DNA from 3 places in the Megasphaera vaginalis (ex Srinivasan et al. 2021) genome. Region 2 is predicted to be linked to each of the others. Evidence: riboswitches for the same ligand, from Rfam matches in the RefSeq annotation. Region 2 holds a riboswitch; each other region holds the start of a gene.

Region 1 (2,246 bases), on a different contig from region 2:
CAAGGTGACGCCGAGAGGGATGCCGATCAAAGAGCCGATGAACGTCGCTACACAAACCATGAATACCGTTTCTTCTATGCCTTGCGTCAGTAATTTAATGATTTCCGGGGACATAACCTAAAACCTCGCTTTCAATGGGTAATTCCTTGATGTATGAAAATGCTGCCGTTTGTGTTTCCATGTCGCCCATAATGACGATGACGAGATACCCGAAGGGCTCGTCCTGGATATAGTCGATGTCGCCGTAGAGGACGCTGACGGCGGCATTTGATTTTTTGGCGATATTCATCACGACCGGATCTTTCGTAATCTCGCCTTTGAAGCGAAGGCGCACGAGCATATTGCGGTCAGGCGCCGGTTGGTCGCTGATGCCCATTTTACGGATTCCCTCGGGGATTTCCGTATTGATAACGGATTTGACGAAGTCCTGCATCGTTTGTGATTGCGGGGCCGTAAAAATATCGACAACCCGCCCTTGCTCTTTAATAACGCCGCCTTCGATAACGGCGACGCGGTCACAGATTTCTTTAATGACCGCCATTTCATGCGTGATCAGGACAATCGTAAGGTTCAGGCTTTTGTTGATATTCTTCAACAAGTCGAGGATCGATTTCGTCGTTTGCGGATCGAGGGCCGATGTGGCTTCATCGCAGAGGAGAATTTTCGGATCGCTGGCCAGGGCCCGGGCGATGCCGACGCGTTGTTTCTGGCCGCCAGATAATTGGGACGGATAATTGTATTGGCGGTCCGTCAGGTCTACGAGATCAAGCAATTCATCGACCTTTTTTTTGATCACCTCTTTTGAGGCTCCGATCAATTCGAGGGGGAAAGCAATGTTGTCAAAAACCGTACGTGAAGACAGGAGATTAAAATGTTGAAAGATCATGCCGATGTTTTTTCTTTCCCGGCGCAACTGGCTGTCGTTCATTGCCGTCAGCTCTTTGGTATTGATAATGACTTTGCCGCTCGTCGGTTTTTCCAGCATATTGATGCAACGCACCAACGTTGATTTACCGGCGCCGCTCTTGCCGATGATGCCGAATATCTCGCCGTCTTCGATCGTCAGATCAATGCCGTTTAAGGCGGTGACCTTCGCCTTGCCGCCGTAAGTTTTGGTGATATTTTCCAGGATAATCACGGTATCAGCTCCTTAAAACACAGTTTGTAAAATAAAAAAAGCCGTCAACAGTTGACGGCGCACCAGAACTAAGCTCATGTCATCTGTCGGAATCTCCGATGGAATTGGCACCTTCCCGAGTGGGGGTTGCCGCAGCTTCATAGGGCCAGTCCCTCTGCTGCTCTGGATGAACAGTATATTATGCTGTTGCCGTTTATCTTATCATGAACGGGAAATGATGTCAAACGGGAGTTGCCGTTTATTGCAAAACTTTCACAGCAGGAATTTGCATGTTGCTGTTGAATATATAAAATATAAGGGGAAATACGGTGCAAGCTTTATTTCCTTTATGAAAGGAAGGGATTTTTATGGCAGCAGTTGTAAGAGGTAAGAATATTGAAATTACTCCGGCATTAAAGGAGTACGTACTGAAGCATGAGAAAAAGGTTACCAAGTATTTCGATAGCGAAGTGAATTTGCAGGCCGTTCTTTCTATTGAAAAAGACACTAAAATTGCTGAACTTACAGTCAAGGTCGACGGCGTCGTGCTGCGGGTTGTAGAACGTAATGACGATATGTATGCCGCAATTGATCTCGGCTTTGACAAGATCGTGCGTCAGATCCATAAATATAAGACAAAAATTGCGCGCCGCATGAAGGGCGATTCCTTCCATGCCGCGTTGGTAGAAGGTCCTGACGCTCCGGAAGAAGAATTTGAAGTTGTCAGAACCAAGAAATTTGCCGCACGGCCGATGGATGTGGAAGAAGCGATTCTGCAAATGAATCTCATCGGTCATGATTTCTTCGTTTTCCTCAACTCTGACACGGATACGATCAGTGTGGTCTATAAACGGAAACATGGTAAATACGGACTTATTGAGCCGGAATTCTGAGCAGTTGATCCCTTGCCTTTGTGGCAAGGGATTTTTTTTGCAAAAAAACATGCTTCTTAAGTATATGTGTATAGTTGACATAGGTATTAGCTATGTTTTCGTTTTGCTTGTATACTGAAAGCAAGATGGAGATAGTAAGATTGAAGGAGAGACAATGAAGAAAAATAAAAAAATTATTTTATAGATTGTAAGTATACTGAGTGTATTGGTATTGTTGCCGGGAGGAATGTATATGA
Region 2 (2,246 bases):
ATATACTGCACACTCTGTTCTTGTCAAGCAACGGACGGGCATCTTTTTGTACGGCAAAACATGCCTGCAAATGCCGTCGGCACACCATCATAGTTGTTCCGCGCAAAAACGGCGGAAAAAGCACGGCCCTTACGTCTTCCCTTTTGACGTCTCTTCCCCTAGCCGCAATGCGCCTTCGTGTAGAAGCAGGCCGAAGGCCGCCGCCAGATCCGACAAGTTCTGATTCGTCATCGCCTGCCGTTTGCCGCCCATAGCGCGGATTTTCACACAAATGGACGCCGCTTTTTCCAGCGAATCCATTAATCCGAAAGCGTCATCAAAATCGTCACCGCAAACGAAGGTGCCGTGATGCGCCCAGATGACAGCCCGATATCGCTCCATTTTCGCCAACGTCGCCGTCGCCACCGCTTCGCTGCCGGGCACCATCCAAGGTACGATACCGATACCTTCGGGAAAAACGAGGGGATTTTCAATATCCGCTTCCCACAGTTCCCTCGTAATGGCGGCATCGTCAATGGGAACGACGAACGTCAAGGCGATCAGATTTGCCGGATGCGCATGGTAAACAATGCGGTTGCGACTTGCATCCCGTCTCTTCTTCAAAGCCTGTGTCCGAAGGTGCGTCGGCAGCTCACTGGTCACGTTACCGCCCTTTTCCAGCCCCCAACGGACGGCATAGCTGCCGCCGTCGGCTGCCAGCTCAATAATGCCGAGACACTCTTCCGGAGCGGCAGCAACCTTGCTCATGTATTTGCCGCTGCCTGTAAGAAGAAAGAAATCGCCGCCCAATACCGGAAGCGGCATCGTCAAAGGCAGCCAGTTCCGTTTCGTACCGAAGCCCGCACGGCAAGCAGCCGCTTCCGCCGCCGTTAAACGATAGCTGAGATTACCGCCGTTTCGTTCATGCCAGCCGCGCTGATTCGCTTCTTCCGCCATATGAATGCAGTCTCTCACAAAGGGCTCGTGCAATACTTCCATCATTCGTTCCTCCTCATCATTCATGTCTTTTCAGGATAGCACAGGGATTTCTCCGCGTCTACAATTTTGCCGCAAAAAATCTATCCTCTTTCTTGACAATGATTCCTTTTCCTAGTAGAATGACAACCGAACAAGTTCATACATTTTATCCAGAGTGGCGGAGGGACTGGCCCTATGAAGCCCGGCAACCGGTAATACGGTGCCAATTCCTGCGGAAGCAATTCCGAGAGATAAAGAAACGGTACCCTCTTTCTTCTTTCGGAAAGAGGCTTTTTTATTGACTTCCGCTATACATTACCAAAGGGGGAATCCGTTAAATGAACCATTTCAAAAAATTATCTTTATTAGCGACGGCAGCACTTCTGTCGTTGGCAGTATTAGCAGGCGGCTGCGGCAGCAGCACGCCGGCAGGCGGTACGGAAAGCACGAAGAATACGACGATCACCGTCGGCGCCACACCGGTACCGCACAGCGAAATCCTGAATGAAATCAAACCGCTTCTGGCTAAAGAAGGCATCGATTTGAAAATCGTTGAATTTACGGACTATGTCAAACCGAATCTGGCGTTGGCCGACGGCGAACTTGATGCAACGTTCCATCAGCACGTGCCGTTTATGGATAAATTCAACAGCGAACACGGCACAAAACTCGTCTCAGCCGGAAAAGTCCACGTCGAACCGATGGGCGTGTATTCCCATAAGATCAAGGATCTGAAAGACGTACCGCAAGACGGCAAGGTGGCCATTCCTAACGACCCGTCCAATGGCGGCCGCGCGCTCCTCATTCTGCAAAGCGCCGGATTGATTACCTTGAAAGACGGCGGCAACATTGCGTCTACAGTGCAAGATATCGTCGGCAACGACAAAAATCTCCAATTCCTTGAACTTGAAGCCGCACAAGTTCCCCGCTCCCTCGACGATGTCGACATTGCCGTTATCAATACGAATTTCGCCATGGAAGCCGGTTTGAATCCGCTGAAAGACGCCCTTTTCCTGGAATCCAAGGATTCGCCGTACGCCAATATTCTGGCAATCCGCGCAGGCGATGAATCGCGGCCGGAAATCCAGAAATTGATCAAAGCGCTCCAGTCTCCGGAAGTGAAAAAATTCATTGAAGACAAATACCAGGGAGCCATTTTACCGAGTTTCTAAGGCGCCGCAGAAAGACCGGAATTCTCTTGAAAAATTCCGGTCTTTCTTTCATACTGTACATACAATCAGTCGTTTCAATTCATCATAAAGGAGACAGCCTATGACCGCCAGCCCCTC
Region 3 (2,246 bases), on a different contig from region 2:
ATGTCATCGCCGAGCCGGACAGCGGCCGTTTGGCTTGCGGCATTGACGGCGTCGGTCGGCTGCCCGATCCCGACATACTTGTCGAATATATCGAAAAGACTACCTGCAGTTCGGCGCTGCTGCGCGGCAAAAAAGTGCTGGTCACGGCCGGCGGTACGCGGGAACGGATCGATCCGGTCCGCTATATCGGCAATCGTTCCAGCGGCCGCATGGGATTTGCCGTTGCCAAAGCGGCCATGCTGGCCGGCGCCGATGTGACTCTCGTCGCGGCTCCGTCAGCTTTGCCGGCGCCGTTAGGCGTGCATCGCATCGATGTCGGCACGACACTGGAAATGCAGGCCGCTTGCGAGGAGATTTACGATTCCGTCGATCTGGTCGTCAAGGCAGCGGCAGTTGCCGATTATCGCGTTGCCAGGCCGGCGGAAAATAAAATTAAGAAATCGTCGGAAACGTTGACTGTGGAACTGGCTAAGAACCCTGATATTCTGTATGGGTTGGGACAGAAAAAAACGCATCAGGTACTGATCGGTTTTGCCGCTGAAACGACCAATGTCATCGAATACGGTATGGGTAAGTTGAAGAAAAAGAACCTCGACATGCTTGTTGCCAATGATGTCAGCGTCGCCGGCGCCGGGTTTCAGGGGACGACGAATATAGCGACCTTTTTGTTCCCTGACGGGCGCAGCGAGGCGATGGAAATGATGAGCAAGTTTGAATTAGCGCAAAAGATCATCAGCGCCGGCGCCGCTTTGGTCGCTGCGAAAGAAAGCGCTGAGGCGTAAAATAAAAACGTGGAGGCGAGGATACTTTAGGCAAGCCGCAAAGTGTCCTCGTCTGTGTCGTTTGACGAGACTGGAAGGCATGATTTTCATGCGCTTGCGATATAGGAAAACGACGGCGATCTATTGCTTTTTTTTCGTCCTTATTCTATAATACTAAGTACCGTAAATTACATATGTTCCATCAAGAGTCGGCAGAGGGATTGGCCCGATGACGCCGCAGCAACCTTCACTATTGAAAAGGTGCTAATTCCAACAGTGCTTTCACTGGAAGATGGGTAACAAGAACCCCTCTTTTGCAGAGGGGAATTTTTTTACAGGAGGAATGGTAATGGTAAAAAATCGTGAATTTTTCACATCCGAATCCGTAACAGAAGGACATCCCGACAAAATAGCTGACCAGATTTCCGACAGCATTCTGGATGCCATTTTGGCAAAAGATAAACATGCCCGCGTAGCCTGCGAAACGCTGATTACCACAGGAATGGTGCATGTCGTAGGAGAAATTTCCACCAATTGTTATGTCGATATTCCCCATATTGTCCGTGAGACGATACGCGGCATCGGCTACACCCGTGCCAAGTACGGTTTTGACTGCGATACCTGCGGTATCCTTGTCTCTTTGGACGAACAATCTCAGGATATTGCCATGGGCGTTGACGAGGCCCTTGAAGCCAAGGCCGGCAACGGCGAACAATTCGACGCCATCGGCGCCGGCGACCAGGGCATGATGTTCGGTTATGCGACCAATGAAACGGACGAGTACATGCCGCTGCCGATCTCACTTGCTCATCGTTTGGCTCGTCGCCTGGCAAAAATCCGCAAGGAAGACGTGCTGACCTATCTTCGTCCTGACGGCAAAACGCAGGTCACCGTCGAATATGAAGACGGCAAACCCGTACACATCGACACGATCGTCATCTCGACGCAACACAGTCCGGAAGTGACGCGGGAACAGATCGAAAAAGATCTGATCGAAAATGTCATCAAACCGGAAATTCCCGATGGACTGTTCGATGAAAAGACAAAGCTCTTTATCAATCCGACGGGCCGTTTCGTCATCGGCGGTCCGCAAGGTGATTCCGGGCTGACTGGACGCAAAATTATCGTCGATACCTACGGCGGTATGGCGCGCCACGGCGGCGGCGCCTTTTCCGGCAAGGATCCTACGAAAGTGGACCGTTCCGCTGCTTATGCCGCCCGTTATGTGGCTAAGAACATCGTTGCGGCAGGTCTTGCCGATAAGTGCGAAATCCAGCTCGCTTACGCCATCGGCGTGGCTCATCCCGTCTCGATCCATGTGGAAACGTTCGGTACCGGTCACGTCGACACGGACACGATTGTCGCCTTGATCCGCAAACACTTCGATCTGCGTCCGGCAGGCATCATTGAAATGCTTGATTTGCAGCGTCCGATCTATAAGCAGACGGCCGCTTACGGCCATTTCGGCCGGAACGATCTTCATCT

What was found. Region 2 has a riboswitch for S-adenosylmethionine ahead of HMPREF1250_RS05480 (MetQ/NlpA family ABC transporter substrate-binding protein). Riboswitches for the same ligand answer to the same signal wherever they lie in the genome.
Region 1: it holds a riboswitch for S-adenosylmethionine, as region 2 does, so the genes downstream of both, HMPREF1250_RS01615 (methionine ABC transporter ATP-binding protein) here and HMPREF1250_RS05480 (MetQ/NlpA family ABC transporter substrate-binding protein) in region 2, are expected to answer to the same signal.
Region 3: it holds a riboswitch for S-adenosylmethionine, as region 2 does, so the genes downstream of both, metK (methionine adenosyltransferase) here and HMPREF1250_RS05480 (MetQ/NlpA family ABC transporter substrate-binding protein) in region 2, are expected to answer to the same signal.

Annotation. Positions count from the first base shown of each region.
Region 1 covers NZ_AWXA01000007.1:85,885-88,130, forward strand. Annotated here, with positions in the region: gene HMPREF1250_RS01610 (methionine ABC transporter permease) at 1-114, opposite strand, end outside; gene HMPREF1250_RS01615 (methionine ABC transporter ATP-binding protein) at 95-1,138, opposite strand; SAM riboswitch class I at 1,216-1,311, opposite strand; gene hpf (ribosome hibernation-promoting factor, HPF/YfiA family) at 1,486-2,010, shown strand; gene HMPREF1250_RS01625 (flavodoxin) at 2,243-2,246, shown strand, end outside.
Region 2 covers NZ_AWXA01000032.1:17,203-19,448, forward strand. Annotated here, with positions in the region: gene rhaD (rhamnulose-1-phosphate aldolase) at 130-981, opposite strand; SAM riboswitch class I at 1,121-1,215, shown strand; gene HMPREF1250_RS05480 (MetQ/NlpA family ABC transporter substrate-binding protein) at 1,296-2,129, shown strand; gene metF (methylenetetrahydrofolate reductase [NAD(P)H]) at 2,230-2,246, shown strand, end outside.
Region 3 covers NZ_AWXA01000025.1:33,370-35,615, forward strand. Annotated here, with positions in the region: gene coaBC (bifunctional phosphopantothenoylcysteine decarboxylase/phosphopantothenate--cysteine ligase CoaBC) at 1-782, shown strand, start outside; SAM riboswitch class I at 958-1,060, shown strand; gene metK (methionine adenosyltransferase) at 1,111-2,246, shown strand, end outside.